Regions from separate parts of the Streptomyces sp. NPDC127108 genome, predicted to be linked through region 1. Evidence: riboswitches for the same ligand, from Rfam matches in the RefSeq annotation. Region 1 holds a riboswitch; the other holds the start of a gene.
What was found. Region 1 has a riboswitch for cobalamin ahead of ACFVHO_RS26425 (prenyltransferase/squalene oxidase repeat-containing protein). Riboswitches for the same ligand answer to the same signal wherever they lie in the genome.
Positions count from the first base shown of each region.

Region 2: another riboswitch for cobalamin. It lies ahead of ACFVHO_RS35160 (cobalamin biosynthesis protein); the one in region 1 lies ahead of ACFVHO_RS26425 (prenyltransferase/squalene oxidase repeat-containing protein).

Region 1 is NZ_JBHXTE010000033.1:105,335-114,639, reverse strand. Features, by position in the region: gene ACFVHO_RS26440 (hypothetical protein) at 33-860, shown strand; gene ACFVHO_RS26435 (FABP family protein) at 973-1,512, shown strand; gene ACFVHO_RS26430 (hypothetical protein) at 1,589-3,007, opposite strand; cobalamin riboswitch at 3,143-3,218, opposite strand; cobalamin riboswitch at 3,283-3,431, shown strand; gene ACFVHO_RS26425 (prenyltransferase/squalene oxidase repeat-containing protein) at 3,537-6,350, shown strand; gene ACFVHO_RS26420 (hypothetical protein) at 6,347-7,282, shown strand; gene ACFVHO_RS26415 (energy-coupling factor transporter transmembrane component T) at 7,285-8,484, shown strand; gene ACFVHO_RS26410 (ABC transporter ATP-binding protein) at 8,481-9,305, shown strand, end outside.
Region 2 is NZ_JBHXTE010000057.1:480-7,466, forward strand. Features, by position in the region: gene cobN (cobaltochelatase subunit CobN) at 1-3,281, opposite strand, end outside; gene ACFVHO_RS35155 (cobyric acid synthase) at 3,278-4,786, opposite strand; gene ACFVHO_RS35160 (cobalamin biosynthesis protein) at 4,783-5,775, opposite strand; cobalamin riboswitch at 5,898-6,037, opposite strand; gene ACFVHO_RS35165 (DUF397 domain-containing protein) at 6,157-6,474, shown strand; gene ACFVHO_RS35170 (hypothetical protein) at 6,732-6,987, opposite strand, start outside.

The sequences.
Region 1 (9,305 bases):
GTGCTGGGCCGCCGGACGGCAGGCTGCGGGGGATGGGCGTACAGGATGTGCACACGGCTCTCACGGCGCTGGGAGCCGCCTTCTCGGGAGTGGCGGCTCTCGCCGCCGTCGTGGTGGCGCGCTGGCAGCCGGTGTTCGGGCGGCGCGTCGCCCTGGAGTCGATGGGCTCGCAGGCGGCCGTGGAACGTGAGTTGCGCCTCGAGGCGCAGCGGTGCGAGGCGTGGACGGTGTTCCTGCGCGCCTCGGACGCGTTCGCCGACGCGGTGTGGCGGCTCGGGGAGATCGACGCGCGCTCCCGGACGGAGACACTGCGCTCCCGGAGCGAGGCGCTGACGGAGGCGTGCTCGGGGCTGCGGGTCCTCGGTCCTGAGTGCGTCGTGCGGCACGCGGAGGCGGTGCGGGAACGGTGCGCGCGCATGGAGCGGTACGCCGCCCGGCGGGCCGTGGTGCGGTCCGCGCTGCGCGCCCTGGAACGGCGGTGGTGTCCGGGCAACGCCGAGTGGTGCGAGGACGACGCCCACGGCTGTGCCTTCGTCGCCCACGACCTGCTGGAGGGGTGGGGCGAACGGGACGAGGACGACCGCCCCGACGACCTGGACTTCCTGGAGTACCTGATCAGGGAGAGCGGCGTCCTCGCGGACGACGGCGCGCCGGTGGAGAGCGGCGTCCTGACGGAGGACGACCTGCGGCTGCTGCTCGCCGTCGCGGGCGACCCGGTGTCCTGGAACTACCTCGTCGCCGAGGACCGCTGGCTGCGGCCGCGCACCGGATTCGACGAGGAGCGGGACGCGTTCATCGCGTCGGCACGGGCCTTCCTGGCCGAGGGCGGGCGAGCGGGGGCGGGGCGGACGCCTGCTTAGGACGCCCGCGTGGACGGCGGCGTGGACGGCGGCCTTCCAGTGCCGACCCACCGGACAGGCCCTAGGCTTCCACCCGGCCCCGCCCCCGACCCCGATCCCAGGAGCGCGCACCGTGTTCGACGCCGTACCGGAGAACCCCTACCCCGACGGCCTGCGGCCGGACCGGGCACCCGCGCCGCACGCGCTGCTCACGCCGGTGCTCGGGCTCCTCGGCACCTGGCACGGCCGGGGGCAGGGCACCTATCCGACGCTCGCCGCCGACTTCACGTACGCGCAGGAGGTCACCTTCAGCCACGACGGCCGCCCCTTCCTCCGCTACGAGGCCCGCGCCTGGCTCCTCGACGCCGACGACGCGCCGCTGCGTCCTTCGGCGCGGGAGAGCGGCTGGTGGCGGGTGCAGCCCGACGGCCGGGTGGAGGCGCTGATCACCCAGCCGACGGGCATCGCGGAGATCGCGGTGGGCCACGCGGCCGACGGCACCGTCGACCTCAGCACCCACGAGGTGGCCCGCACCCCCACCGCCAAGGAGGTCGACGCCACCCGCCGCCGCTACACCCTCGCCGACGACACGCTCACGTTCGTCCACGACCTCGCGGCCGTCGGCCAGCCGTTGCAGCACCATCTGCGGGCGCTGCTGCGGCGCGAGGGGTAGGCCGCCCGCGCCGGAGAGGCCGAACGGGCCACCCGGCGCGGCCGTTCGCGGCCGTCACCGCCGTACCGCGGGGGAGTCAGCCGCCGTACCGCAGGGAGATCGTGTCCCCGAGCTTGATCTCCTTGTCCCGCGCGGCGGCCGCGGCCGCCGCGCCGTCGACGCTCGCCTTCCAGGTCGAACCGCCGCTGTTTGCCTTGCCGTTGAGGGCCGTGATCGTGCCGGTGCCGCTGCCCGGCGTGACGGACGTGACGCAGCCCGCCGGGGTGGCCGACGACGACGCCGCGTCCAGGACCGCGCCGAGCGTGGTGGTCTTCGCGGTCGGCGTGAAGGCGACGGAGCAGACCTTGAGCGACGTGCCGTCGTCGACGGTCAGGGCGAGGCTGGTCGCGGTGCCCGGCGTGAAGTCGGCGGTGGCGGCCCAACGGGACGCGCCCGTCGTCGTCGGGGTCGGCGGGGCCGCCATGAAACCGCCCCCGGCCACGGCCCGAAGGCCGTCGATGGAGGCGTACGCGGACGGCGTGGTGTCGGTCGGCAGGTACTTGAAGCCGCCGCCCGGCTTGAACTGCTGGGCGATGAGGAAGTCCACCGGGGTCTTGCCCGCGGGCGTGAGGAAGTCGCCGGTCTGCGGGTTGATGCCGCAGGCGTTCAGGCCCGACACGGCCCAGCCGTTGGAGTCGGTGTTGGCGCCGAACATGGCGGCGAACGCACCGGAGTTGTTGATGAGCTTCGACTTCAGGAAGGCCCTGGCCTTGGTGATGGCGGGGTCGGTCGAGGGCACCCCGGACACGCACAGGGAGGCCATCGCGGCGCCGGTCATGTCGATGTCGCCGGGCGTGGCGAGCGCGTCGGGGTCGCCCTCGGCCTTGCCGAAGTTCCAGCCGCCGTCGTTGTGCTGGTTGGCGCGGACCGTGGCGACGGACCGGTCGAGCAGCGCCTGCGGCACGCGCTTGGCCCCGGACTGGGTCTTGGCGCCGCCCAGCGAGATCAGCGCGAAGACCGTGCCGTTGAAGTTGGACGGCGAACCCCAGTAGCCCGGCGCGGAGTTCTGCCAGTGCGCGTAGGTGTCCGCGATCAGGTTGCGGCTCGCCGAGACGCGGGCCGGGTCGATGCCCGCCGAGTAGGCGTTGATGATGCCGCGTTCGTAGTCGGTGACGACCGGCGAGGTGCCCGGCCAGCCCGCCGCCGCGAGGTGCGCGCGGTACACGGTGCGGGCGTTCTTGGAGGTGTCGCCGCCGGGGCTGACGTCGGCGGCCGCCGTGCCCGCCGAGGCGAAGGCCGAGAACGCCCACTCGTTGGACAGGCCCGCGCCCGCGTACGAACCGTCGGCGCCCTGCAGGGATCTGAGATAGCTCACGCCGTTCGTCTTGGACGTGGCTATCTGGCCGGGCGTGGCGGTGGCGGCCGCGGGGAGCGCGGTCAGGACGAGGGCGCCCACCGCGCCGAGGGCGGTGGGCACGGCGAGGAGGGTGCGGCGGGCGGCACGGGTCGAGGTCATGTCGGGGGCTCCCGGGATGAGGGGGCGGCGGCCTCACGTCCCCCGCGGCCGGTCCCCTGTGCGTGGACCCGAGCCGGACGACACGCGGCCGTCGCCCGAGCGCGTGGGGTCGACGTCCATTGACGCTGGCCGTTCGGGCATTCGGGCTCGGCCCGGCTCCCTGCCGGTCCACACCGCTGCGCGTCAGCTCTGGGTTCCCACCAGATTCCCCCGATCGGCAGCACAGGACGGTACTCGAACCTCACAGAACCCGCACACCCTTGCCATCACATTCGCAACTGTGCTCTAATTCGGCCGATTCCAAGCTCAGTCATCAGGGGAAGCCGGTCGAAGTCCGGCGCTGACCCGCAACCGTAGGTTCGCCGAGCGCCTCAAGTGCCCGGCGGGCGAGCCGGATTACCTGGACTGAGGGCAAGCGATTGACGCCGTCGCGGACTACGGCGTGGTTCGGACGGTTTCTCCACGCGGGCCCCGGCCCCGGACCTGCCACCACGCGGACTCCGCCGCGGCAGACGCCCAGGGGGCAGTGGTGGGGCAGGGAACCGGACGGGTCCGGAGCATACGCACGAGAGGTCTCGCGCTGCTGTGCGCGGCCGCGACAGCGCTGGGCGGCGGTGTCCTGCTGCTCGGCCCGGCCACTCCCGCCGCGGCCGATCCGATGAGCTCCTGCACGCGCACCAAGGGCGCGGTCGTCGCGGTGGACTTCGCCGACTGGGGCGGCGGTGTGGTGCGCGGCTGCGACGCCACTCCGACGACCGGCTACGACCTGCTGCACGAGGCCGGATTCAGCACCGAGGGCACCGAGCACGACGGGCCCGCCTTCATCTGCCGCCTCGGGCACAAGAAGTTCAACTCCGGCAAGCAGTACCCGACGCCGGGCCAGGAGAAGTGCAAGCTCACCCCGCCCGCCACCGCCTACTGGTCGTACTGGATCGCCCCGCCCGGCCAGGACTACTGGACGTACAGCCCGCTCGGCGCCATGAGCCAGAATCCGAAAAACGGCTCCGTCGAGGCCTGGGTGTTCGGCGCCACCGACCCCGACGGCACCAGCGGCGGCCCCACGTTCACCCCCGCCCAGGTGCGCGCGGGCGGCCAGACCGACCCGGGCGACAACCCGCCCGACGTCAAGCCAGGCAAGGTCGACCTGAAGGCCGCGGACGCCTGGCTCAGGGGCCGGCTCACCGGGGGCGACCACGTCCGCGACGAGGGTGCCGAGAACGCCAACCTCTACCAGACGGCGCACACCGCCCTCGCCCTCGCGGCCACCAAGGGCCGCAGTACCACCCTCGACCGGATGAAGTCCTACCTCGCCGCGCGCACCGAGGAGTTCGCCTACCCGCAGGGCACGGGCAAGGCCCCGAGCCCGATGGGCGCGTCCCTGCTGGCGCTGCTCGCCGAGAGCACCGAGGGCGACCCGCACTCCTTCGGCGGCCACAACCTGGCCGGTGACCTCGGCAGGAGCGTGTGCACCGCGGGCGGTACCGCCGACTGCGTCGCCAAGGGCGACTTCCCCGGTGTGGGCGACGTGGAGACCCAGGCCCTCGCCGTGCTCGCGCTGCACCGCGCGGGCCGGAAGGTCCCCGCCGACGCCGTCGCACGCGTCGCCGCCCACCAGTGCAAGGACGGCGGCTTCAGCCCGACGCTGCTGCGGGACGGCGACACCTGCTCCTACAGCGACCCCGCCACCACGCCCTACGCGACCATCGCGCTCCAGCAGGCGGGCGGCCACACCGACACCGTGGCGAAGGCCCGCAAGAACCTGCGCGGCGCCCAGCTCCCCACCGGTGCCGTCGCCGCCTACCCCGGCGTGACCACCGGAGACGTGACCGCCACCGCCAGGTCCGCCCAGGCGATGCGGCTCCTCGGCGACACGGTCCGCGCGGACGCCGCCGTGTCCTGGCTGTCGCGGCAGCAGACGAAGTCCGGCGGCTTCGGCTCCGACGAGGGCGCCACCGACCCGGCCATCTTCCCGACCTGGGCCGCCGCGTTCGCGGGCGCGCGCACCAGCCTGGCCGCGCTCACCACCAAGCGCCCCGACCAGACCAAGCCGCCCGTCGACCCGACGAAGCCGCCCACCGACCCCTCCGACCCGGACCCGGTGAAGCCGCCGACCTCCGGGGTGAAGCCGCCGTGGCGCGCCGGTGAGGGCCCCGACCTGAAGAAGGGCACCGCCTACCTCACGGCGGGCTCCCGGCTGAAGAAGGGCCACTACTACGAGAACGTCTCCGGGACCGGCTTCGCCGACTACGGCCTGACCATCGACGGCGCCTACGCGCTGGCCGCCACCGGCACGAACAACAACAAGCTGCGCGGGATCGTCGACTTCCTCGACGGCGAGGGCAAGGACGCCAGCTCCGGGCGGCGCACCGTCAACGACTGGACGGGCGTGGGCACCTCGCACGCGGCCGGGGGCTCCATCGGCAAGGTCGCGCTGCTCGCCCAGGCCGTCGGCCGCGACCCGCGCGACTTCGCCGGGCACGACCTGGTCGCGGCGCTCGGCAAGGCCGTGTGCAAGAAGAAGAGCCAGGGCGCGGACCGCAGCTGCGCCGCCAAGGGTGCCTACAAGTACGCCCCTTCGGTGTTCTCGCAGTCCCTCGCCGTCATCGCGCAGCTGCGCGCGGGCGAGAAGCGCGCGGCCGCCACCCCCCTCACGTACCTGCGGAGCCTGCAGAAGACCTCCGGTGCCTGGCCGAGCCTCATCCCGCCGACCGGTGACTCCGAGGTGGATTCCACCGCCATGGCCGCGATGGCCCTGGACCTGGCCGGTGACACCCGCTCGAAGAAGGCCGTCGCCAAGGCCCTGAAGTGGATCGCGTCCAAGCAGCTCCGCAGCGGCGGGTTCCCCGGCGCGTCCGGTGACTCCGTCAACTCCGCGGCCCTCGCGGTCCAGGGCCTGTCCCTGGACGCCCCGAAGTACAAGGCCCAGATCAAGAAGGCCCGCAAGTTCCTGGCCAAGCAGCAGAACCGGGACGGCGGCTTCAACGTGGCGGCCGGAGGGCAGCGCGGCTCCGACGTCCGCGCCTCGACGCAGGCGCTGGGCGGCGCGATCGGCACCTCGTTCGGCACGCTCGTACGCGACCTCGACGGCACCCGGCCGCAGCCGCCGGGCGCGTCCTCGGACGACCCCTCGCAGGCGCCCGGCGACGGTGGCGACACCGACATCGTCACTCCCGGCGGCGGGCCGGGCGGATCCGCGGCCGGGGACACCCCGACCGGCCCCCTCGCCTCGACCGGCGCCCAGGTGACGGGGCTCGCCCTCGCCGCCGTCGTCCTGTGCCTCGCGGGCTGGCGCACCGTGGTCGTCGCCCGGCGCCGCGGCGGACTCGCGGGAGGCAGCCGGTGATCCGCCGCCTCGCGCGCACCGCGCTGAGCGCGGCGGCCGCCCTCGCCCTGGCCGCGGGCGCGCTCGCCGCCACCACCGGCCAGGCCGCGGCCGCGCCCCGGCCCATCGGGCAGTGCACCACCACGTCCGGTGCGGTGCTCGCCGTCGACTTCAGCGACTGGGGCGGGCCGATCCTGCGCTCCTGCGGCACCACGCCCACCACCGGCTACGAACTGCTCAACCAGGGGGGCTGGCGCACCACCGGCACCGGCCACGACGGCCCCGCGTTCATCTGCCGCATCGGCTACAGCGGCTACAAGGGCGGCAAGCAGTTCCCCACGCCCGCGCAGGACGACTGCGTCCTCACCCCGCCCGCCACCGCCTACTGGTCGTACTGGCACGCCGACCCCGGCGCGAACACCTGGCAGTACAGCCAGCTCGGCGCCATGCTCTACAAGCCCAAGCCGGGCAGCGTCGACCTGTGGATCTTCGGCGGCACCAACATCGAGGGCACCAAGGGCCGTCCGACGGTCAGCCCGAACCAGCTGCGCGCCCGCAACTCCCGCCCCGTCGGCGGCAAGGCCCCCGCGCCGCACCAGACGAAGACCGCGAAGCCGCTGCCGCCCGGCGTCGACACCGGCCCCGCCCCCGAGCGTCCCGTGACGGAGAAGCCCGCCCCCAAGGAGAAGAAGGACAAGAAGAAGGAGAAGGCGAAGCGCGAGAAGTCGCCGTCGCCCTCCGCCACCAAGAAGCCCTCGCCGTCCGCGAGTTCCGGCGCGGGCGAGGCCAAGGCCGCGCCGAAACCGTCCACCAAGGTCGTCGACGCCGCCCCGGCCGCCGACGCCGACCACGACTCGGGCTCGTACGTACCGGCCGCCCTCACCGGCGCCCTGGTCCTCCTTGTCGGCGGCGCGGGCGCGTACGCGGCCAAGCGTCGCCGTCGTACGGAGTAGGGGTGCGCCTCCGCAACGCCACCGCACGTCCGTCCGCGCCCGGTGTCCTGCCGGGCGCGGACGAGCGCCGGCTGCCGCGCACCCTGCACCCGCTGGCCTGGTGGGTGTGGGCGCTCGCGCTCGCCACCGCCGTGAGCCGCACCAACAACCCGCTGCTGCTGTTCCTCGTCCTCTCCGTCCTCGGCTATGTGATCGGCATGCGCCGCACCGAGGCGCCGTGGGCGCGCGGCTTCAAGTACTACCTGTACCTGGCGCTCACCGTCGTCGCGATCCGCGTCGTGTTCCGGGCCGTCTTCGCCACCGGCATCACGCCCCACGACCACTTCCTGTTCTCCCTGCCTCACATCCCCACTCCCGACTGGTACGCGGGCATCCAACTCGGCGGCCCCGTCTCGCTGGAGGCCGTCCTGTCGGCCGCCATCGACGGGCTGCGGCTCGCCTGCATGCTGTGCTGCATCGGCGCCGCCAACACCCTCGCCAACCCCAAGCGGGCGCTGCGCGTCCTGCCCGGCGCGCTGTACGAACTCGGCGTCGCCGTCACCGTGTCGATCAGCGTCGCCCCGCAACTCGTGCAGAGCGTGCAGCGCGTGCACCGCGCCCGGCGCCTTCGCGCGGGCCGCACCAAGGGGCTGCGGGCCCTGCGCGGCGTCGTCGTACCCGTCCTCGAGGACGCCCTGGAGCGTTCGCTGCGCCTGGCCGCGGCCATGGACTCGCGCGGCTACGGCAGGGCGGGCAGCGCCACGAAGGCATCCCGGCGGCTGACCGGGGCGCTGATGCTGCTCGGCATGTGCGGCCTGTGCGCCGGCGCGTACGGACTGCTCGACGCCTCCACGCCCCCGTTCCTCGGGCTGCCCGCGCTCGCGGCCGGGGCGGTGCTGTGCGTGGCGGGTTTGCGGCTCGGCGGGCGGCGCGTCACCCGGACCGCGTACCGGCCCGACCCGTGGCGGTTCGAGGAGTGGGCCGTCGCCGCCTGCGGAGTGCTCTCCGCCGTGCTCCTGTTCACCAACGTGGGCTTCGACGCGGCCGAACTCAACCCGTCCCTCTACCCGTTGAGCTGGCCCACGCTGCCGCTGGTCCCGGCGGCGGCGATCCTGCTCGCGGGCGCCGCCGGATTCCTCGCGCCCCCGCCGCTGCCCACCACCGCCCCGCAGGCCGCCCCGCGCGTGCCCGCACGGCGATCCGAGAAAGCCTCCGCCAAGTGATCACCTTCGACCACGTCAGCGTCCAGTACGACGACACCGTCGAACCCGTCCTCAGCGGCGTCGACCTGACCGTCGAGGAGGGCGAACTCTGCCTCGTCGTCGGCCACACCGGCGTCGGCAAGTCCACCCTCCTCGGCGCGGTCAACGGACTCGTCCCGCACTTCACCGGCGGCACCCTGTACGGCTCGGTGACCGTGGACGGCCGCGACACCGCGGGACACCCGCCCCGGGAACTCGCCGACGTCGTGGGCGTGGTGGGCCAGGACCCCATCGACGGCTTCGTCACCGACACCGTGGAGGAGGAACTCGCCTACGCCATGGAGCAGTTGGCGGTGCCGCCCGCCACCATGCGCAAGCGCGTCGAGGAGACCCTGGACCTCCTCGGCCTCGCCGACCTGCGCCACCGCGCCCTGCACGAGCTGTCCGGCGGCCAGCAGCAGCGCGTCGCGATCGGCTCCGTCCTGACCGCCCACCCACGCGTCCTGGTCCTCGACGAGCCCACCTCCGCCCTCGACCCGACCGCAGCCGAGGAGGTCCTCGCGGCGATCACCCGGCTCGTGCACGACCTCGGCGTCACCGTCCTGCTCGCCGAGCACCGCCTGGAGCGGGTCGTGCAGTACGCCGACCGCGTCCTGTACCTGCCGGGCGACGGCCGGGTGGTCTCCGGGCCGCCCGCCGACATCTTCCGCACGACCGCGATCGCCCCGCCGGTGGTGGAGCTCGGCCGCCGCGCCGACTGGACGCCGCTGCCCCTGTCGGTCCGCGACGCGCGCCGCGCCGCCGCCCCGCTGCGCACCCGCCTCGCCGGGGCGCCCGTCCCC
Region 2 (6,987 bases), on a different contig from region 1:
ACCTGATCGGGAACGGCCGAGTCCCCGACGTACGCCTCGGGCGACGCACCGGTCAGATGCCGCACCATGGCGACCATCCCGCCGTGGTACTGGAAGTAGTCGTCGGCGTCGACGAGATCGTGCTCGCGCGTATCCACGTTCTTCGCGGCGACCGCGATCCGCCGGAACGCCGTCTCCATGTCCCCCCGTGCGGCCCGCCCGTCGAGCCCCCGCCCGTACGCGTAGCCGCCCCATACCGCGTACACCTCCGCCAGATCGGCGTCCGAGCGCCAGTTCCGCGCGTCGATGAGCGGCAGCAGCCCCGCCCCGTACGCGCCGGGCTTGGAGCCGAAGACGCGGGCGGTGGCGCGCCGCCGGTCGCCGTGCTCGGCGGTGTCCTCGTCGACGTGGGCGCGCACGTAGTTGTCTGCGGCGTCCTCGTCCAGCTCGGCGACCGCGCGGACGGCGTCGTCGATCAGGCCGACGACGTGCGGGAAGGCGTCGCGGAAGAAGCCGGAGATGCGGACGGTGACGTCGATGCGGGGCCGCCCCAGCTCGGCGACGGGCACGATCTCGAAGCCCGTGACGCGGCGCGACGCGTCGTCCCACACGGGTCGACAGCCGAGCAGCGCCAGGATCTCCGCGATGTCGTCGCCCTGTGTGCGCATGGCGGAGGTGCCCCACACGGTCAGGCCCACGGACTTCGGGTACGCGCCGGTGTCCGCCAGATAGCGGGCGATCAGCGAGTCCGCGAGGGACTGCCCGACCTCCCAACTCAGCCTGGACGGAATGGCCTTGGGGTCGACGGAGTAGAAGTTGCGGCCGGTCGGCAGCACGTTGACGAGGCCGCGCGTGGGGGAGCCCGAGGGCCCGGCGGGGACGTACCCGCCGTTCAGGGCGCGCAGGATGTGCCCGATCTCGTCGGTGGTGCGGGCGAGCCGGGGCACGACCTCCTCGCAGGCGAAGCCCAGGACGGCGACGGCGGGCGGCAGTTCGACGCCGACGACGTCACGGACGAGCCCGCGCACGGCGGCGAGGTCCCAGCCGCGCTCCTCCATGCCCTCGGCGAGTCGACGGCACAGCCGCTCAAGCAGGTCGATGGCGTCGGCGGCGGTCCGCGCGGGCCCCTCGACCAGGGCGGTCAGGCCCTCGGCGACCTTGACCGCCGCGCCCGGCTCGCCGAGCAGCTGCTTCTCGTCCAGGCCGAAGTGCTCGGCGAGGCAGGCCCGCAGGCCCGGAAGCGCGTTGGCGACGCCGCCCCACACCTGGGAGGCCCGCAGGACCGCGAGGACGAGGTTGACGCGGGCCTCGCCGACCGGGCCGCCGCCGAGGACGTGCAGGCCGTCGCGGATCTGCACGTCCTTGATCTCGCACAGGTAGCCGTCGATGTGCATCACGAACTCGTCGAACGCGTCGTCGTCCGGCTGGTCGTCGACGCGCAGGTCGTGGTGCAGTTCGGCGGCCTTCACCAGCGTCCAGATCTGCGCCCGCACGGCCGGGGCCTTGGCCGGGTCGAGATCGCTCACCAGGGCGTACTCGTCGAGGAGCTGCTCCAGCTTCGCCAGGTCCCCGTACGTGTCCGCGCGCGCCATCGGCGGCACCAGGTGGTCCACGACCGTGGCGTGCCCGCGCCGCTTGGCCTGGGTGCCCTCGCCGGGGTCGTTGACGATGAAGGGGTAGACGAGCGGCAAATCGCCCAGCACGGCGTCCGGCGCGCAGCCGCCGCTCAGCCCGAGGCCCTTGCCGGGCAGCCACTCCATGGTGCCGTGCTTGCCCATGTGCACGATGGCGTCGGCGCCGAACCCGCCTTCCGACGTCGCGGTGTCGAGCCAGCGGTACGCGGCCATGTAGTGGTGGGACGGCGGCATGTCCGGGTCGTGGTAGATGGCGATGGGGTTCTCGCCGAAGCCGCGCGGCGGCTGGATCATCACGACGACGTTCCCGAACCGGAGCGAGGCGAGCACGATGTCGCCGCCGTCGACATACAGGCTGCCCGGCGGCTCGCCCCAAGTTCGGAGCATGCCGTCGCGCAGCTCGGGGTCGAGGGTGTCGAACCACGCCTGGTAGTCGGCGAGCGGCACGCGCGCGGGCGCGGCGGCCAGCTGCTCCTCGGTGAGCCATTCGACGTCGTGGCCACCGGCGTTGATGAGGGTGTGGATCAGCTCGTCGCCGTTGTCGGGGTGGCCTTCGACGGCGTAGCCCGCGTCCCGCAGGGCGTCGAGGACGCGCACGGCCGACGCGGGGGTGTCGAGGCCGACGGCGTTGCCGACGCGGCTGTGCTTGGTCGGGTAGGCGGTGAAGACCAGGCCGAGCTTCTTGTCCGCGTTCGGCTTGTGCCTCAACTGCCCGTGGCGTACGGCGATTCCGGCGACGCGGGCGGCCCGCTCGGGGTCGGCGACGTAGACCGGGACGTCGTCGGGGCCCTGCTCCTTGAAGCTGAACGGCACGGTGATGACGCGGCCGTCGAACTCGGGGATCGCCACCTGCATGGCGGCGTCCATGGGGGAGAGGGCGGCGTCGGAGTCCTGCCAGGCGGCGCGCGACGAGGTGAGGCACAGGCCCTGCAGGACCGGGATGTCGAGGTCGGCGAGGGCGCCGATGTCCCAGGCCTCCTGGTCGCCGCCCGCGCTGGCGCCGGACGCGTGGGTGCCGCCGGCGGCGAGGACGGTGGCGATGAGGACGTCGGCGCGCCCGAGGATCTCGTACAGGCCGGGGTCGGCGCCGCGCAGCGAACCGCAGTACACGGCGAGGGCGTTGGCGCCCTTGGCCTCGACGGCGTCGCAGAGGGTGTCGACGAACGCGGTGTTCCCCGACAGCTGGTGCGCGCGGTAGAAGAGCACGCCCACGGTCGGGCGCCCCTCGACGTGCGCGCGCTCCCCGTGCACCCCGTACTCGGGCATCTTCCGCGGCTCGGCGAAACCGCGGCCGGTCAGGAGCACCGTGTCCGACAGGAACCGCTCCAGCTCCACGAAGTTGGCGGGGCCGCCCTCGACGAGATAGCGCAGCGCCTCCGCGACGACACCGGCGGGCACCGACGAGTCGGCCATCAGCTCGGCGTCCGGCACGGACTCGCCGCCGAGCAGCACGGTCGGGATCCCGGCCGCCTTCAGCGCGGCGAGCCCGTCCTCCCAGGCGCGCTTGCCACCGAGGAGGCGTACGACGGCGATGTCCGCGCCGTCCAGGAGCGCGGGCAGTTCCTCGCGCACGTCGACGCGGGTCGGGTTGGCGATGCGGTAGGGCGCGGCGGAGGCGCGGGCCGCGAGCAGGTCCGTGTCGGCGGTGGACAGCAGCAGGACGGTCATGAGGGTGCCCCCGGTGCGACGAAGGGGAGGCCGGGCGGAGCGCCGGTCTCGATCAGGCGCAGCAGTGCGTCGGTGTCCGCGTGTTGTTCGACGAGGTCGCCGAGGAGGTCGAGCTGTTCCTCGCGCAGGGCGGCGAAGCAGGTGTCGGGCGCGGGCACGAACCGGCGGCCCGCGGCGCGCGCGACCTCGCCGAGGAAGCGGCGCCGGAACGCGTCGCTCTCCAGCGATCCGTGCCAGTGGGTGCCCCACACGGCCCCCACCCTGCACCCGTCCAGGAAGGGTTCCCCGCCCAGCACTTTGGCGACGCCGTGATGGATCTCGTACCCCTCGACGTGCTCGCCGAGGGCCTCTCCGACGGGCCGTGCCAGGGTCTTCTCACGCCGGAACGTGACGCGCACGGGCAGCAGTCCGAGCCCGTCCACGGTCCCGGCCCGCGACTCGACGTCGTCCTCGATCCGCTCCCCGAGCGCCTGGAAGCCGCCGCAGATCCCGAGGACGGGCCGCCCCTCGGCGGCCCGCCGCGCGAGCGCCTCCGCGAGCCCTCGCTCGCGCAGCCACTGAAGGGCGCGCACGGTGCCGCGCGTGCCCGGTACGACGACGAGGTCCGCGTCGACGAGTTCCTCGGCCCGGTCCACGAACCGCACCACGACGCCGGGTTCGGCGGCGAGCGCGTCCACGTCGGTGAAGTTGGACATCAGCGGCACCGCGCACACGGCGACGCGCAGCACGTCCTCGCCGACGGGCGCCGCCACGAAGGACTCCCGCACCGCTCCGCGCAGCGAGACGCGCAGCCCGTCCTCCTCGTCGATGCCGAGCCCGTGCCGGAACGGCAGCACGCCGAAGGTGTTCCGCCCGGTGAGGTCGCGCAGCATGTCGAGCCCGGGTTCGAGCAGCGACACGTCCCCGCGGAACTTGTTGACGAGGAAGCCCGCGACGAGCGCCTGGTCCTCGGGAGCGAGCAGGGCGACGGTCCCGAAGAACGAGGCGAACACACCCCCGCGGTCGATGTCCCCGACCACCACGACGGGGAAGCGGGCAGCACGGGCGATCCCCATGTTCACGATGTCGGTGCGCCGGAGGTTGATCTCGGCGGGACTCCCCGCCCCTTCGCAGATCACGGCGTCATACGTGCCCCGAAGCTGCTCCAGGCATCCCACGACGGTGTCGAGCAGCGCCTCTTGGCGACCCCCGTGATAGCCCCGGGCACTCATCTCGCCCACCGGCTTGCCCATGAGCACGACCTGACTCGACCGGTCGCTCCCCGGCTTGAGCAGCACGGGATTCATCAGCGCACTGGGCTCCACCCGCGCGGCCTGCGCCTGCATGGCCTGCGCCCGCCCGATCTCGGCTCCTTCACGCGTGACGAACGAGTTCAGCGACATGTTCTGCGCCTTGAACGGCGCGACGGACACGCCCTTGCGCGCCAACCACCGACAGATCCCAGCGGTGACGACACTCTTCCCAGCGTCAGAAGTGGTCCCGGCAACCAACAGCCCACCGCTCATGCCCCACCCCCGAGCCGCTGTGCCTGCCATTGCTTTTGCCCTTTGCGCTGTGTCGTACGTGCACCCCGTGCAAGGTCGACAGCCACCGCAACACCCAGGGCAAGCCACCCCACCCGCCGGGACAACTTCACGGCCCGCTCGATGTCCCCCACGGCAACTGCCCGCCCCCCACCGTTGAGGACAGGTCGATGCTCAACGCGCCCCGCGTAGGCCAGCGTGCCCCCGAGCCGCACCCCCAACGCCCCCGCGAACGAGGCCTCGACGACCCCCGCGTTGGGGCTGGGATGCTTCGACGCATCGGCACGCCAGGCCCGCACCGCCCCCCGGGGGGACCCTCCGGCGACGACGGCGAGCGCGGCGGTGAGCCGAGCCCCGGGCCACCCGGCGACATCGTCGAGCCGCGCGGAAGCCCACCCGTACCGGAGATGGCGCGGGGACCTGTGCCCGACCATCGCGTCGAGCGTGTTGACGGCCCGGAACCCGAGCAGCCCCGGCACACCCCCCACGGCCCCCCACACCAACGCCCCCACGACGGCGTCGGACGTGTTCTCGGCGACGGACTCCACGACGGCACGGGCGATCCCGTCGGCGTCCAGCGCCTCGGGATCACGCCCGCACAGATGAGGCAACCGCTCCCGGGCGACGTCCACGTCCCCCGCGGCGAGCGCGCCCCCGATGGCGCGGGCCTCCCGCCCCAGCGAGGTCCCGCCGACGACGGCCCAGGTCGCGGCGGCGGTCAGCCCGACGGAAGCGGCACGCGAGCGGCGTACGGCGAAGGAGGCGAGCACACCGGCGCCGACGGCGCCTCCGGCGCACACCAGGGTGTGCAGCGCGCCCCACCCGCGGTGGTCACGCCACAGCACCCGCTCGACGGCCCCCGCCGCACGCCCGAACGCGGCGACCGGATGCCCCCGGCGAGGATCGCCGAGCAGCAGGTCACCGAGGAGTCCGGCGGCGGCGCCGTACGCGAAGTCGCGATCGGCACACATGGGGGTCAGCCCGCCGACACGCGGCGGAGGGCTCTCGGCCGCGACGGGGCCCCGGGCGGAGCAGGGGACGGCAACGGGCGGCCGCGCATGGCGATATGTCCTCACTCAGGGTTTCCGCGCCCTGGTTCGACGAGACCGGCGGCGAGAGTTCCTGGCTCCCGGGGATCGTCGGATCACCCGGTGACAGTGGCGGGACCGCGCCGGATTCGCACCGGCTTCCTCTCCTGCCGCCGTAAATGGCTCCGGCAGTCCACCATGGCCCGCGACGCCCGTCAACTCGCTGTTGACCTGCGACGGGAGTGTGTGCGGAGGTCCACATGGACCTGCGCCCAGGGCCGGTTTACGGCTAGGCGGGCGCAACCACTCTCCGTAAGCTTGAACATGACAGCAGGAGAGCGACGCGGAACGCGAACCCGGCAGGGCGCGGTCGACTGCCGCCGGGCCCCGGCACCGTCCGACTCTCGTGACGGCAGCGGGCAAGGGGGCGGTGTGGCCGACGAGTACTTACCGGCAGTGCAGTGGTTCACGAGCAGTTACAGCTCTCAGGCGGGCGGCGAATGTGTGGAAGTCGCCCACCCGAACGACGAGGTGTGGGTCCGTGACTCGAATCACCGCGATGAAGGGCACATGAACGTGACGCCGACGGCGTGGCGCGCGTTTGTCAGGGGGGTGGCCTCGGGGAGAGTCGGGGGGAAGTGAGCTGTCCCAGCGTGCGCACGAAAGGCTGGAGACCATGGGGGTTGAGAGCAGGCAGCTGCCGCTGAGCAGGCATACCGCAGGGCCCGCCCGGCGCCTCGTCTTCGTGCTGTACTGCGCGCTCAGCGGTGTCGTCGCGGTCGTCACGGGCGCTCTCGCCTCCCTTCTTGTGGAGGGGCTCCAGCTCCGGCTCGTGGTCTGGCTGGCCACGGCCGCGGTCGTGGCGGCGGGGGCCGGGGCCGTGTGGGGACTCACGCCGCTCATCCCGCGCCGGCACGCGGAGCGGGACCGCCTGCGGACGCTCCGTCAGCCGGAGGGCCGGCGCCGGTCGTAGCGGCCGATTCCGGACGGCGGCCGCGGCGCAGACTCCGTACGAGCCAGCCCACCGCGGCAGTCAGCAGCCCGCAGCCGCCCGTCAGGGCGACGACGAAGTGCCAGGGGTTGATGTCGTGGTGCGCGACGACGCCCTGGGCGACGATCCCGGCCGGCACGAGCGCCACGACGACCACGGCGAGA